Linked DNA regions of Brasilonema sennae CENA114. The protein of the gene in region 2 binds, or shares a complex with, the protein of the main gene of each other region. Links are inferred from orthologs where the notes say so. Each region holds a gene or a part of one and is shown on either strand. Other genes may lie near its edges. The genes, in order: hisH and hisF.

What was found.
Region 1: the proteins of hisF (region 2) and hisH are in contact, whole or in part, in a crystal structure (PDB 6RU0), measured with the Thermotoga maritima proteins. The link is inferred for Brasilonema sennae CENA114 from one-to-one orthologs. Residues at the interface, in WP_004080486.1 of Thermotoga maritima: Met1, Leu2, Ala3, Arg5, Ser40, Glu41, Asp45, Glu46, Ala70, Glu71, Ile73, Asp74, Ile75, Pro76, Phe77, Asp98, Lys99, Ser122, Gln123, Glu161, Thr195, Leu196, Asn247, Arg249, Glu251; in WP_004080484.1 of Thermotoga maritima: Asn15, Arg18, Arg22, Arg117, Leu118, Pro119, His120, Met121, Gly122, Trp123, Asn124, Asn134, Gly135, Tyr136, Tyr138, Val140, Tyr158, Glu180, Lys181, Ser182, Ser183, Lys184, Ile185.

Annotation. Positions count from the first base shown.
Region 1 is NZ_CP030118.1:7,699,386-7,707,196, forward strand. What follows is about bases 3,129-6,064. They hold hisH (imidazole glycerol phosphate synthase subunit HisH), read right to left. Parts: upstream 4,947-6,064; coding sequence 4,311-4,946; downstream 3,129-4,310. Other genes in these bases: petG (cytochrome b6-f complex subunit V), read left to right, coding at 3,325-3,438; rsmD (16S rRNA (guanine(966)-N(2))-methyltransferase RsmD), read right to left, coding at 3,573-4,118; DP114_RS32070 (C15 family peptidase), read left to right, coding at 5,006-5,518; DP114_RS32075 (DUF3370 domain-containing protein), read left to right, coding at 5,559-6,064. Outside these bases: DP114_RS32040 (DUF2087 domain-containing protein), read left to right, coding at 112-393; DP114_RS32045 (CoA-acylating methylmalonate-semialdehyde dehydrogenase), read right to left, coding at 384-1,862; DP114_RS32050 (c-type cytochrome), read right to left, coding at 2,599-2,973; more of DP114_RS32075, read left to right, coding at 6,065-6,947; DP114_RS32080 (class I SAM-dependent methyltransferase), read left to right, coding at 6,955-7,656. UniProt on the Escherichia coli protein: IGPS catalyzes the conversion of PRFAR and glutamine to IGP, AICAR and glutamate. The HisH subunit catalyzes the hydrolysis of glutamine to glutamate and ammonia as part of the synthesis of IGP and AICAR.
Region 2 is NZ_CP030118.1:4,286,653-4,294,397, forward strand. Bases 319-3,188 are described here. They hold hisF (imidazole glycerol phosphate synthase subunit HisF), read right to left. Parts: upstream 2,203-3,188; coding sequence 1,435-2,202; downstream 319-1,434. Other genes in these bases: DP114_RS18280 (Uma2 family endonuclease), read right to left, coding at 319-688; DP114_RS18290 (hypothetical protein), read right to left, coding at 1,139-1,330; ruvB (Holliday junction branch migration DNA helicase RuvB), read left to right, coding at 2,692-3,188. Also shown: more of DP114_RS18280, read right to left, coding at 110-318; more of ruvB, read left to right, coding at 3,189-3,792; DP114_RS18305 (tetratricopeptide repeat protein), read left to right, coding at 3,862-4,668; DP114_RS18310 (SDR family NAD(P)-dependent oxidoreductase), read left to right, coding at 4,911-5,678; DP114_RS18315 (GMC family oxidoreductase), read left to right, coding at 5,800-7,362; DP114_RS18320 (cytochrome P450), read left to right, coding at 7,537-7,745.

The DNA.
Region 1 (7,811 bases), 3.4 Mb from region 2 along the record:
TACTTAAGTGCCCACTTTAGCACTGGGTTGAGTCGATTTTCCAAAAAATTGATACGAAATCGTGATTGGTCTTAATGTTTCTTTCTTTGTAACACAGCACCAAAATGATTTATGAATTACACAGAAGAACTCAAAAGCTATCTTGATGAACAGGGACGTATCAAAGAGTGGCCCTCCAAGCGCAATAAGGGAAAGTTTCAAAAGTTGGTGTTGGAGTATTTAGCGTCAAAATTTGAGGTTGGTATTGTTTATACAGAAAAAGAGGTGAATGCACTGCTTAATGGGCACCACACCTTTGGCGACCCCGCGATGTTGAGACGAGAGTTATTTGAAAGCGGGTTAATTGACAGAAAGCGGGATGGTTCCGCTTACTGGCGCAATCTTCAAAATTGACGCGACCAATCCTTAGGCCAACGTTCCACGACGACTTTGGTTTGAGTAAAAAATTCTACAGCATGATTGCTTTGACCGTGTAAATCACCAAAAAAGCTTTCTTTCCAACCACTGAACGGGAAAAACGCCATTGGTGCGGCAACTCCTATGTTAATACCAATATTACCAGCTTCTGCTTCATAACGGAACTTACGGGCAGCTGCGCCACTGGTGGTGAAAAGACAAGCCATGTTGCCATATTGACCGCTGTTGATCAGGGCGATCGCCTGTTCAATAGTCTCCAAATGTATCAAACTCAGCACCGGACCAAAAATTTCCGTCCGGGCTATTTCACCTGCTGGGTCAACGTTTTGCAGAATCGTGGGACGTATAAAATTACCATTTTCATAACCAGATATATTCGGATCTCGTCCATCCACTAACACCGTCGCCCCTTCATTTGCCCCCTTTTGAATCAAATCCTCAATTCGTGTCTTACTTTGGGTTGTAATCACTGGTCCCATTTCTACGCCTGATTCTAAACCATTACCGACAACTCGTTTTTTAGCAGTCTCGGCTATTGCTTCTGTAAACGTGTGACGCGTTTGTCCCACAGTCACTGCTATTGAAGCAGCAAGACAACGTTGTCCTGCACAACCAAAAGCACTGTCAGCAGCAATGCGTGTTGTCATCTCTAAATCTGCATCTGGTAAAACAATCAGGGGATTTTTTGCACCACCTTGGCATTGGACACGTTTGCCATTTGCCGCCGCCCTACTATATATATATTTAGCGACAGGTGTAGAACCAACAAAGCTTATTGCTCGAATTTTAGGATGATCCAAAATTGCATCTACAGCTTCTTTGGCACCATTTACCAAGTTGACGATACCCTTGGGCAATCCTGTTTTTTCTAACAACTGGAAGATTTTTTGCATTGTTAGCGGTACCTTCTCCGACGGCTTGACAATGTAGGTGTTACCGCAGGCTAGGGCATAAGGCATGAACCAAAAGGGAATCATCCCCGGAAAATTAAATGGGGCAATGACTGCAGCAACTCCCAAAGGTTGGCGAATCATCATTTCATCGATACCTCTGGCAATGTCTTCTAGGTTCGTACCCTGCATCATCATAGGGATACCACAAGCAACTTCTACATTTTCAATAGCACGCTGCATCTCGCCTTGGGACTCTGCCAACGTTTTACCGCATTCTAATGTAATTGTACGAGCCAAGTCTTCTAAATTCTCTTCTAGCAGATTCTTAAGTTTAAATAAGTACTGCACTCGTTCCGTGGGTGGAGTGCGTCGCCAACTCACAAAAGCCTCTGCTGCTGCTTCTACCGCTTCGTTTACCTCACAAGCAGGTGACAAAGGCACTTTAACCAGTATCTCTGCTGTTGCTGGGTTGAGGACATCCAAGTATTCCATAGTACTAGATGTACACCACTGACCATTAATGTAGTTGGGTAATGTCATCACTTTTTCCATCAGTTAATTATTAAATCTGCACAGTTCAAATCTTGCACTTCACCCATAGTACGCCTTGTAACTTTAGTTCAGGGATGAAATACGACACGGCGAATTTATTCGCTATCAATTAATGAACGAATAAACTCTCTAACAACGTCTGACTGGGTACGCTTTTTCTTCTTGCAATATCTGAGAAATTTTTCATACTCTTCCTCAGAAATTCTAATGTGTAATTGTTTTTCTGGCATTTTGTAGACCAATGTGGTATACACATTATATGCCGAAATCGCGAAAGGCACGCTCGGTAACCACGCAGAAAAAGTCTCGCAGTAGGCAAGTATTGGAGATTGATACGCAAACCGTGGTTAACCCTTCGACTACGCGAGCGGGTTAATAGGGGCGTCCGGGAATTGTCAAGGGAAGTAGAAGCAATATCGAACGGTCAAAGCTGAGCGGCTTGCCCTGAGCGTAGCCGTTCGCGTAGCGTGCCCGCAGGGCATAGGGAGCCGAAGCTTTGATATTGAGCGAAGTCGTCCTTGAGGTTCAAGGACTAGTGTTGTAAACCTGAACAGGAACCAACCGCTAGTTTCGTGAGCGCACTACAAATCTACGTTCTAGAAGTTTGTGGCGAAAGCTTCCGGCTTCTAGCCGGAGGTAAACTTACAAGATAATTTTGTTTGGAACTGTGGTGTCTCCCATTTAAAATCGCCACCAGACGCATTATACTTGGAAATTGGCGGAATTGGCGCTCAAGTTAAAGCGTTTCTAAATAACTCAACAAATCTGCCATTTCTTGAGGCTTGGGTTGAAATTTCGGCATGGGTGGGGTTTCACCACTAGTGACTTGATGAATCAAACCATATGGGGATTTGCGGTTTGAGACTCCTTGTAAACTAGGACCTACGCGCCCATCTGCTTCCCAGCCATGACAGCCAGCACAGTTGATTTGAAAGATGGCGTGTCCAAGTGCTAGGTCCCCTTTGAGCGATAGAACGCTTTTGACGTATGGATCGGCAGTTCTCATAATCCGAACGGCAAAAATGCTCACAAGGACTACTAGCAGAATCGCCAGCGCCGTTAATATGATTCGCCAAATCAAAGTTTCAGTTTTGGTAATCTGGTTATCCAAATGTTTACTTTTTAAGTCAAAGTGTACAAAAAGTTTTCATTTCATACACATAGCTTAAAAGTTCTTGATGGTGTCTGCAAGCACAAATGTTTTTTTGCTAACTCAGCAGGGGGATGAACGAGGGAAGGAAGGAGAAAACAAGCGGCTATTTGCTGCCTTCGGTGAGTTGTGGCAAAGCTGCTTTGACGGCATTTCCAGTTCTACCTGGAAACGATATTTGAAAAGGGTTTTGGCTTAAGTTGACGTGTGCACCACGCCTGAGTTCTTCTTTGGAAGAAGCAATTCTGCCAAATTTGGTAGAATCAATGATGGGAAGAAAATATTGAACAGTAGCACAAAAGGAGATTTAACGTGGTTGAACCCTTGCTTGACGGCATTGTACTGGGTCTAATCTTTGTAACCTTGGCTGGGTTGTTTTACAAAGCTTACGAGCAATACAAGCGTGGCAATCAACTCGGTCTGTAAAGTCATCGGAACCGAGGACACAGGGATATAGCACCTTCTGTTGGAGGTAGGGGAGATCATAAGAAATTCTGAATTCTTAATTTTGAATTTTGAATTTTGAATTTTGAATTTTGAATTGTTATCTCCTTGTCCCCTCAATCCACTACCCTGTAAAAGGTCAAAGCCGTATTTCCGTAAACTTTTTCACGGCAAATTTCCCAATTCGGAATGACTAAAGGATTCCAATCTTGAGGATTATGTTCGATCGCTATTTCACCATTAGCATCTAGAAGCCCAGACTGAGCGATCGCCTCTATCACTGGCTGGTATAACTCACTTGCATACGGCGGATCGAAGTAAATTCTGTCAAATTGCTGTCCTGATAATTTTGGCAAAAGCTGTACAACGTCTCCCCGCATTACCTGAAATTTCTGTTCAGCACTCGCTAAGTCTTGCCAATTCTGTTGGATTATAGCACAAGCACGATGGGATTTATCAATTCCTACAACTCGGCTGGCTCCTCTACACAAAGCCTCCGCGCCCATTGAACCAGTTCCAGCACACACATCCAGCCAACGACAACCTTCTATTGTTCCCTGCCAAATATTAAAAACGGCTTCGCGTACCCGCGCACTGGTGGGTCTGGTTTCTTTTCCTGGTAAAGTTTTTAATGGTCGGTTTCCGTAAATTCTTAAACTCATTAGTTATTAGTCATTAGTCATTAGTCATTAGTTAGCAACCTTTTTTATAGGGTAAGCATTACCCACCAGTCACTTATCGCGGTAGGCAATGCCCATCGTGTATTCAAGTTACAAATTTTAACAATCAATTCTTAACAAACCTTTTGACTACGAACAAGAAACAATGGACTATAAACTCAACCACAATTGTATTTAGGCAGCAACTTGTGTCCAAACTTGGGAGACAAAATTAGACAGAATTTGCAGCCCAATATTGGAAGATTTTTCCGGGTGAAACTGAACAGCCATTAAGTTATCGCGGGCGATCGCAGCTGTTACCGTTTGATGTCCGTGGGTGATTGTTGCTGCACAGACTTGCGGCTCTTGTGGTTCAACAAAATAGGAATGAACAAAATATACCCAAGGTAAAGAGGGTAGATACTCCCACAAATGACTTTTTGGTTGAGTCAGTTCGAGTTGATTCCAACCCATATGAGGAATCGCAATTCCTGGTTCTGGACGAAATCGCCTGACTCTTCCTTTAATAATTCCGAGTCCTGATTCTGTCCCTTCTGTGCTTGATTCAAAAAGAACTTGCATTCCTAAACAAATTCCTAAAAAGGGTTTACCGGATGCGATAGCTTCTTTTATTGGTTTTTCTAAACCACGCGATCGCAGCTGTTGCACTGCTGGATCGAACGCACCAACTCCTGGCAAAACTATCGCATCAGCCTTTTCTAATTCTTTTGGAGAATCAGTAATCTTGGGAGTTGCCCCAGCTTTTTCTAGTCCTTTACAGACAGAGTGCAAATTTCCCATGTCGTAATCTACAACTGCAATCAACGTCATTTACTCGCTCCCTGTTAACTTTATTATGGAGAGTATCTCTATTTTAAATAATATTTCTTATGAAGAAAAGCATTCTATTAACATCTTTTGACACTTGGCTAAGCGAGCAAAAATCAAATTCTTCTGATGATTTATTGGTAGAAGTTTCCCGACTTAACTCGTTACCTTATGATTTAACCTTCTTGCGACAGTTGAGGGTGGATGTGCAGCTTGCCAGTTTTCGGGTTATAGAAAAAATCCACCAACTGCAACCAGACGCCATCATTTGCTGTGGGATGGCTCGAAAACGAACATTATTAAGTGTGGAAGTTGGTGCTAGTTGTGGGGAAATTGTGTTGCAGACAACAGTTGATTTAGAAAAGTTAGTCGCGGGGGCAAAGGCAGTTGAGATTAGTCACGACTGCGGTAAATTTGTTTGTGAAGGACTTTACTATTCTGTTTTAGATGAACTGCGCCAACGCCAACTCACAACCCCTTGCATTTTTGTCCACGTTCCTATTTTGACTGAAGAAAATCTCCCCTTAATTCTTGATGATTTTTTATTGATTATTCACAGGCTGGCACTTTGGTAAATTTACTTGCGTCTGTTTGAACAGAAAAATATGTACACAGATGTTTCCATTCTTACTAATTTTTCCGCTCGCTCAAATCACTCCTTCTGCACCACCGCCGCCTGAAGAAATTGTCCAACAGCAACAAGTACGCCCTTTACTTGGGACTGTGGATAGCATCCCAGTGTTTAACAGCAATAGTCCTGAAAAAGTTCTCAAGGAAGGGATTTTGCTTTCCACCTTTCCAGCCTCAGGCAAAAAAGTCCCAACCGCACACTTGAATTTTCCTTTTAAAGGACGATTTGATATTTTTGCTCACCATGTTGCCCAAGCACCCACACCAGAAGACTTGCGGACGCTTTATCTGGGGATAATCCTGCATAACCCAGGAAAACAACCAGTGACAGTGAATATCTTGCAGGCGGCGAGTTATTTAAGTCAACCAGATGCACCGTTTGCAGAGTTGCCATCTCGGAGTGAGAATATTTTAGGTACAATTTTTGCAGGACCAGGCGATCGCGTGGTTAATGATATTCTGCGAGGACAACGACAAGATACGTTTCCTCCTCAAGTTATCATTCCACCAGGTGAAAGCCGGATGTTGTTGAATGCACCGATTCCTGTCAGTGGACTGACACCACCTTTAAATGGTCGGTCTACACTCATGCGACTGTGGAGTAATGACACAGTGTATACAGCCAGTCTAGCAATGTTTGCACCAAAAAATCCTGATGATACTGAGCGTGCGCCTACTTTAGAAGACTGGCAAAATTTGCTCAATAATGGTGATTTATCCGGACCACGCGATAAAACACCAACCCCTCTCGAACAGACTAACAAACCAATCATATATGGTCGCGTTGCCGGAGTCACACAGGGGTCTGAATGGAAAGCCTTACTCATAGATGATCCAAAAGCTCAGCATTTAACCATACCCACTTCCGGACAAGCCTTTTCCTACCCTCTGGGTGCCCTAGATCGCGGTACCTTAGGAACGAGTCAAATACAAAGTGCACCGATGATGGTGCGCTATCCTGACACAGCATATCGTGCTCATGGAAACTACACTTTACAATACAGTTTAACGCTACCATTGTATAACAATACACAAAACTTGCAAACAGTTATTGTGTCAATGCAGACACCAATAAAAGAAGACCAGTTAACCAAATCCGGATTGCGCTTTTTAAATCCACCAGCACAGCAAGTATTTTTCCGGGGTTCTGTCAGAGTACGTTACAAAGATGATCAGGGTTTACCCCAAACCCAGTACTTGCATTTAGTGCAAAAACGAGGACAACAAGGAGAACCATTAGTAGTACTCAACATGAAACCAGGCGAAAAAAGACTTGTAGAAGTAGATTTCCTCTATCCGCCAGACGCCACCCCGCCACAGGTTCTGACAGTGCAAACTTTGAATAACGCTAGTTCAACGAGCTCTGTGAAATAGTAAAGTTATGAACAAACGGCGAGATAATGTCCCCTTTGATCCTTACTACTTCGAGAAACAAGCATCCCTAGATGTGACCTTTTCACTCAGCAACACGTTCCGCCACATCTACCAAACTAATCATTGGCGTGGATCCGATTCAGTTTCAGGGGAAGGCGCGAGTAGCACCCAAACACAACAGATAGAAGCTAAACTTCCAGCACTACTTAAGACATTACAGGTAGATGTACTCCTCGATCTACCGTGCGGAGACTTCAGTTGGATGCAGTTGATTGACTTACCTGTTTCACGTTATATCGGCGCAGATATTGTGTCCGAACTTATCCTAGAGAATCAGAAGCGGTACGGAAGCCAAAATCATCAGTTTCTGACACTGGATTTTCTAAGCGAACCTCTACCAACAGCAGATCTCTTGTTATGCCGAGACTGCTTTGTGCATCTTTCGTTTGGAGACATTTTCTCTGCTCTCAATAACATGAAAAGGAGCCAGATTACTTACCTACTGACGACTACTTTCCCTAATTGTGAGGAGAATGAAGATATTACCACAGGTGACTGGCGTTTACTAAATTTAGAAAAACCCCCTTTTTCTTTTCCGACACCACTACAGCTGATCAACGAGCAATGTAGTGAGGGAGGTGGTATTTTTCGAGATAAGAGTTTAGGATTATGGCTTTTACAAGATATTCATTTAGTGAAGGAACTCTAAAACTCGCCCCGACTTGAAAATTTCTCTTTTAGTTCTGAGTTCTGAGTTCTGAGTTCTATTTTCAAGTCAGCTTTACTCGTGAAGAAAAAATCCTACGCTTTCTAAGCGTGGGATTATCAGTCTGACCTTTCGTTTACTACAACTCGGACCTTGAC
Region 2 (7,745 bases):
TCAATAAGTTTCCCCGGTTTTGGGATGTACAAAAGCATACAACCATAACCATTGAAACCACCAATTGACATCAGCAATTAGTGTTTTCGCTTCGTTTCTGGCAATGATATTATCCCCAAATTTTTTGTAGATTGAGTATAAAACCAGGTAAAACATCCTCCCCTGAAAGAGTTTGAGGTAATTTTAAAACTTCCACATCTTGTTTGGGACGATAAATTTCTACTTCCTGTTTTTTTCTGTTTATCAACCAACCCAAACGACACCCATTTTCCATATATTCTTGCATCTTATTCTGAGTTTTTTTCAAGCTGTCGTTAGGTGAAAGTATCTCAATGACAAAATCAGGACACAGAGGAATAAATTTTTCTTTTTGTTCTTTAGTCAAAGCATCCCAACGAGATTTTTCTACCCAAGAAACATCAGGAGAACGGTCAGCACCATTTGGTAAAGTAAATCCAGTTGATGAATCAAAAACTTCGCCCCCGTGGTTTTTTTCATTCCATAATCCTACTTGAAGAATTAAATTAACATTGCTTCTCCCTGTTTCTCCTCCCGTCGGTGGCATTATAATTAATTCTCCCTGGGCATTTCGTTCTAATTTTAAATCGGAGTTTTCTTCACACAGTTGATAAAACTGCTCTCTAGTCAGTTTAATTATAGAGTTAAGGTTTAATGTAAGTGCTGTCATAGGAGTATCTCTCGTTTTTGTTCGCTGAGTGAGTTACAAACCTATATCTATTTTGTCTCACACCGTATTTCTTATACTCTTATACTGTGGACGTCACCCTCAGCCATCAGGCAGAGTGGGGAAAATGTCAAGACATTAATCCTTTAAAAATGACAAGAATTCTTTAATATTCAAATGGAGCTAAGCGGATTCGAACCGCTGACCCCCTCAATGCCATTGAGGTGCTCTACCAACTGAGCTATAACCCCGCAAATAACAATTCAAAATTCAAAATATGTCCTGCGGACACGCTACGCGAACAAAGTTCAAAATTAAAGACCTTTTTAGTTAGGGATTTAATTTACGAGAACGCATTTGCTATTCTACTTTAACAATATCCTGTTTGTCAATATCGCTGCTCGTCAATTGTTAATGAGTGCCATGAGCCACTAGCCAATGGCAATGACTAACTTAAGAGAGTTGCAGCAAGTAGGTTATACAATGCCCCATCAGGAAGTAAACCACTAACATAGCCGCTGCTGCTAGGGCAACAAGTGTACCAGCTAACATTAAAGAAAATTCTTTGCTTTCATATGCTTTTTCCATCAAATGCAGCGACCAGGCTACTAGCGCCACATCAAAAACTAAAATTGGTATCAACATATGTCTTAAAATTATTAATTATTGTTAACTTATATTAACACTGTTTTCAAAAAATGTCTTTAACTACTCTTTGGGTTAGATTGACAAAGAGTTGCAACTTAGGCTTACATTCTGACGGGAACTTGGCGATCGCGCAGATAAGTCTTGACTTCAGCTACGCTTAACTGTCCGTAATGTAAAAGTGAGGCAAGTAATGCTGCTTCTGCTTGAGCTTCTGTGAGTGCGGTATAGATATGTTCACAATTGCCTGCACCGCCAGATGCAACGACTGGAATTTGTACAGATTGAGCGATCGCCCGAGTCAACTCTATGTCATAACCAGCTTGAGTACCATCAGCATCCATACTTGTTACTAGCAGTTCTCCAGCACCGCGTTTTTCGACTTCTTGCGCCCAAAACAGGGCATCAATACCAGTATTTTCTCTACCACCTCGCACAAAAACATCCCAACCAGGGTGATTGGGGTCTAGTCGTCGTCTGGCATCAATTGCAACGACTATACATTGATTTCCAAAACGGTCACTCGCTCGATTAATAAAATCTGGGTCGCGTACCGCCGTAGAATTAATACTAACCTTGTCTGCTCCAGCTCGTAAAAGATTTTTAACATTTTCTAAGGATTGGATCCCACCACCGACAGTGAGGGGAATAAAGACCTGTTCTGCAGTTCGGTACACCACGTCGATAATAGTGTCGCGGTCTTCATGAGTGGCTGTAATATCTAGAAACACTAACTCATCTGCCCCGGCATCGTTGTAAACCTTTGCCAGTTCTACTGGATCGCCTGCATCCCTCAAGTTAACAAAGTTAACTCCTTTAACAACTCGTCCTGCCTTCACATCCAGACACGGTAAGATTCTTTTAGCTAGCATGAGTAGTTTTACACTCCTGTGATAATTATCTAAAACTGAAATTTTAAATTTGCCAGAGTATTACAGAAACAACATTTTCGCACGTGAACAGGGGTTCAGGGAAATAACAGTATGAGGGAAAATGTAAAGTGTAGCTCGTGAATCTGTGTATTGTGAACTTGGATTGTGAACACTGAATACTTATCGTAAATTAAAGGGTTCGCTGACCCCTTCGTCTATACGTAGTACGCCAGATGCCAACTCCTGCGGATACGCTGCGCGTTCGCCTCCGGCGTGCGCTTTGCGCTTACAAGTCGGGAAACCCGCCCACGGCACCGCCTCCTCAGTTTGAGTCGGAATTTAAATGGAAAAATGAAAGACTCTTTCATTTTGAATTTTGTTCGCGTAGCGTGTCCGCAGGACATATTTTGAATTTTGAATTCTTATTCACCCTACCGTTTTACGCTCAACACTGCAAAAGTCGTATATCCAAAATCAATAGCAGTCATTATGGCGATTATCTCCTCAAAAAAACAGCCCCAAGAACCCAACAAAGAACCAAAGCAGCGGCGTGAGGTGGCGAAAGCGCCTCCTAAAGAGAATCTTTTGCAACCCGAAGCAGCTGTTGATGAAGGTAAGCAAGAAGAAAGTATACGCCCACAACGATTTGCGGACTATATCGGACAAAAAGATTTAAAGGACGTCCTAGATATTGCCATAAAAGCAGCCAAGTCTCGGGGTGAGGTGCTAGATCATCTACTGTTGTATGGTCCTCCAGGATTGGGGAAAACCACAATGGCTATGATACTGGCGTCTGAGATGGGAGTAAATTGCAAAATTACGAGTGCGCCAGCTTTAGAACGTCCCAGAGATATTGTTGGGCTATTGGTGAATCTCAAGCCAGGAGATGTTTTGTTTATTGATGAAATTCATCGTTTGTCGCGGATGAGCGAAGAAATTTTATACCCAGCGATGGAGGATTATCGCTTAGATATTACGATTGGTAAGGGTTCTAGCACCAAGACTCGCAGCTTACCACTATCAAAGTTTACCTTGGTTGGGGCAACAACTCGTGCCGGGGCGTTGAGTTCACCGTTGCGCGATCGCTTTGGCTTAATTCAAAAACTGAGATTTTATGAAGTTGATGAACTGAGTAAAATTGTCTTACGCAGCGCTCAATTACTCCAAACGAATATCACTGACGATGGTGCCGCAGAAGTTGCCCGTCGTTCGCGGGGAACACCACGTATTGCTAATAGATTACTAAAACGAGTCCGTGATTATGCGCAAGTCAAATCATTCAATGAGGTGAATGAACAAGTTGCAGCAGAAGCATTGCAACTATTTCAAGTTGATCCTTGCGGTTTAGATTGGACAGACCGTCGGATGTTGAGTGTGATTATTGAACAGTTTAATGGTGGTCCGGTGGGATTGGAAACCATCGCTGCAGCAACGGGTGAGGATACACAAACTATTGAGGAAGTGTATGAACCATATCTGATGCAGATTGGCTATTTAAGCCGGACGACCCGTGGTAGAGTGGCGACACCCACAGCTTACAAGCATTTAGGTTTTAAACCTCCAAATGAACAGTTGTCATTATTGCCGTAAATTTGATCAACACTTCCAGTGATAATGAGTTTTGAATTTGGAACCGCAGATGGACGCAGAGAAACGCAGATGATGAGACTAATTATTATTTTTCTAAGTCTGTTGCTGGTGTTTGGGTGGGGTGAGGTTGCCATAGCAGAAACAAAATCCCCCAATTTCACTGCAGAACAGTTACAGCAAGGCGATGAGTTAGCGAATAAGGCAATTGCCGCTACTAATAAAGGTGATTTTGGCACGGCGGAACGGTACTGGACGCAAATTCTTGAGCAATTTCCCGATAATCCAGCGGTTTGGAGTAATCGAGGAAATTCTAGGGTTAGTCAAAATAAGTTGCAAGAAGCACTCGCAGATTATAATAAGGCGGTAGAATTAGCTCCGAATGTAACTGACCCCTACTTGAATCGTGGTACGGCGTTGGAAGGTCTGGGAAAATGGGATGAGGCGATCGCAGATTATAATCACGTTCTAGAACTTGACCCCAAAGATGCAATGGCATATAACAATCGAGGAAATGCCTATGCTGGTTTGAGGAAGTGGCAAGAGGCGATCGCCGACTACAAAAAATCCAACGAAATTGCCCCGAATTTTGCCTTTGCCCGTGCGAACTATGTTCTTGCCCTTTATGAAACTGGTAAAGTAGACGAAGCAATTCGGGAAATGCGGAACATTCTCCGTAAATATCCTAACTTTGCAGATGTACGTGCTGCTATTACTGCAGCCTACTGGCAAAAGGGAAAACAAGGTGAAGCGGAGAGTAACTGGGTGTCAGCAGTTGGACTGGATGCGCGTTACAAGGATATCGACTGGGTGACGAATGTTCGGCGATGGCCTCCTAGTATGGTGACGGCTTTGGATAAATTTTTGACACTCAAGTAAGATATATGTTTGGCAGAGGGCGTTTAAAGCAAAAGTAGGTTAATTTTGCAAGCCTTCTGTCAAAAAATTACGATTTATTTACATTTGTCCGCTATAGAATTAAGTGCATAAGTTGATTTTATTTGCACTTAATAAATAGATAAGGGGTTTTGACTTTAAGCGTCACAAATAAGCGTGCGTTCATTAAAGATGGCAGGAATTTCAGTGCAACGACTATTTCACAGTAGCAATACTTAGGTATTATGAATCGAGTCCAAGATAAAGTTGCAATTGTTACAGGCGCAGCACGAGGTATTGGTGGAGCAACAGCTCTACTTTTAGCAAAAGAAGGAGCCAAGGTTGCTGTCACAGATATTCTTGCGGATGAAGGTAAAACATTAGTACAAGAAATTCATAGTCATGGCTCAGAAGCTGATTACTGGCATTTAGACGTTTCCCAGGAAACTCAGGTCAAGCAAGTATTTGCTGAAGTTTACCGCAAGTGGGGAAAAATCGATATTTTAGTCAATAATGCCGGAATCGCTGGTATCAATAAACCCACTCATGAGATTTCTGAAGAAGAATGGAACACAGTGATGGCAATTAATACAAATGGGGTTTTTCTTTGTACTAAACACGCGATCGCTTATATGCTAAACACTGGTGGTGGTAGCATTATCAATCTGTCCTCAATTGCCGGGCTGGTTGGTTCACGTGGTTATCCACCCTATCATGCAGCTAAAGGTGCAGTACGTTTGATGACTAAAGCGAATGCAATACAATATGCAAAAAATAATATTCGCTTTAATTCTATTCATCCCGGCTTAATTTGGACAGCGATAGTAGAAGAACCTTTAAAAAAAACAGAAAACCCCACAGAAGTTTTGAAAGACTACGAAAAGCGAATCCCCGCAGGACGTCTAGGCAAACCAGATGATATTGCTTATGGAATACTTTACCTGGCTTCTGATGAGTCAAAGTATATGACAGGAGCGGAATTAGTCATTGATGGTGGCTATACAGCCCAGTAGTAACAAGTTGGTATGAAAAAGCAGGCGTTGCTGTGCATAATTTCATTCATGAAAGCAATTGGCTACGGTAGAGTTACCCTTAACGCCAGCACAATCCATTGTCAATAAAATTGCCAAGAATATGAAGTCCGGCACAAGTTTCCAGGATAAAGTTCATTCTGAGTATGACTACATTGTTATTGGTGCAGGTTCGGCCGGCTGCGTTGTTGCCAACCGAATGTCACAAAACAGCGACACAACCGTGTTACTCCTTGAAGCAGGCAACCCGGATACGAAACCGGAGATTCATATTCCGGCAGAAGTCGGCAGTCTACAAGGCTCCGAGGTGGACTGGGGCTATATCTCAGAACCAGAGCCGTACTTGAATCATCGCAAAATGTTTTGTCCCCGTGGCAAAGTTTTGGGCGGCAGCAGTTCAATTAATCTCATGATTTATATCCGGGGCAATCCTCACGATTATGACCACTGGGAATCGCTAGGAAATCCCGGCTGGTCGTACCAGCACGTTTTACCCTATTTTAAGAAATCTGAGAACCAGCAACGCGGTGCCGATGCTTACCACGGGGTTGATGGTGAGTTGAGCGTCACTGATTTGATTTCCCCTGGTGTAGTATCCCAACGCTTTGTCGATGCCTGTGTGGAACTGGGGTATGACCACAATCCTGATTTCAACGGGATGCAGCAGTCAGGGGCCGGACTCTATCAGTCAACAATCAAAGATGGTAAACGGCACAGTACCGCCGCTGCCTTCCTGGTGCCGATTCGCCAGCGTCCTAATTTGACGATAACGACAGGCGCGTTGGTGACTCGCTTGTTGTTTGAGGGAACCAGCGCTGTTGGAGTGGAATATCTGCACGAGGGAATGCTGCATCAGGTCAGGGTTAACCAGGAAGTCATTTTAAGTGCGGGCGCGTTCGATTCACCCAAGCTGCTGCTGCTTTCCGGCATTGGCGATGCAGAATACCTGCAAGGGCTGGGAATTTCTGTCGTGGCTGATTTGCCAGGGGTCGGTCAAAACCTGCAAGACCACCTTATCGTTCCGGTAGCCCAACAGACGACTCAAGAAATACACCCTGCCATCACCAGCAATGTGTCTGAAGCCGGACTGTTCTTCCATAGCGAGGGCAACCTGGAGGCTCCACCCGATGTCCAGTTCTTCTTCGGTCCTGATATATTTGTACCGCCTGGCTATGACCGTCCTGATTGGGGATTCACGGGTGTAGTCTCTTTGACTCATTTCCAAAACATTGGCAGTGTCAGTTTGCGCTCATCTGACCCCAAAGACCCTCCAGTCATACGGATGAACTATCTGCAAAGTGAAGCTGATGTGCGAAAGCTCGTTGCTGGGATTCGATTAATGCGGCAATTGTTTCAGTCCCGTGCTTTTGATGAGTTTGGCGGTAAGGAAGTTGCTCCGGGTGCTGGTGTTCAGAACGATGCAGCACTGGAAGCCTACATCCGGGAAACTTGCAGTACGGGACATCATCAGACTGGCACTTGCAAAATGGGCACTGACCCAATGGCAGTGGTAGACTCCGAACTGCGAGTACATGGGGTTAAGGGATTGCGGGTTGCGGATGCATCGATCATGCCAACTCTGGTCAGGGGCAACACAAACGCGCCCATCATTATGATTGGCGAAAAAGCAGCTGATTTCATTAAAGCCGCAGGTGGCATTTCATAGCAAGCACTGCATAAACTTGAGCAAGCATCACTGGAATAAACAATTTCAGCTTTACCGAAATGTACCTTTGTATCTTAAGAGAAATTGATATCGATTGGGTGGCAAATTTTCGGCGATCGCCTTCTAGTATGGTAACAGCGATAAGTTTTTGACATTGAAGTAGGGGCATTTATGATCAAATTACCTGATGGACCAAAAACTCCGCCTTGGTTGCAGCTATTACAGTGGATTGCTGACCCTTTAGGTTATATGGAAACGTCTTTCCAACGCTACGGAGATTTCTTCACCGCCCGTTGGGGAAATCTTTACCCCAAAGCGGTGTTCATCAGTAATCCGCAAGCAATTCAAGAAATTTTCACCGCTGATCCTAAACTGTTTGACTC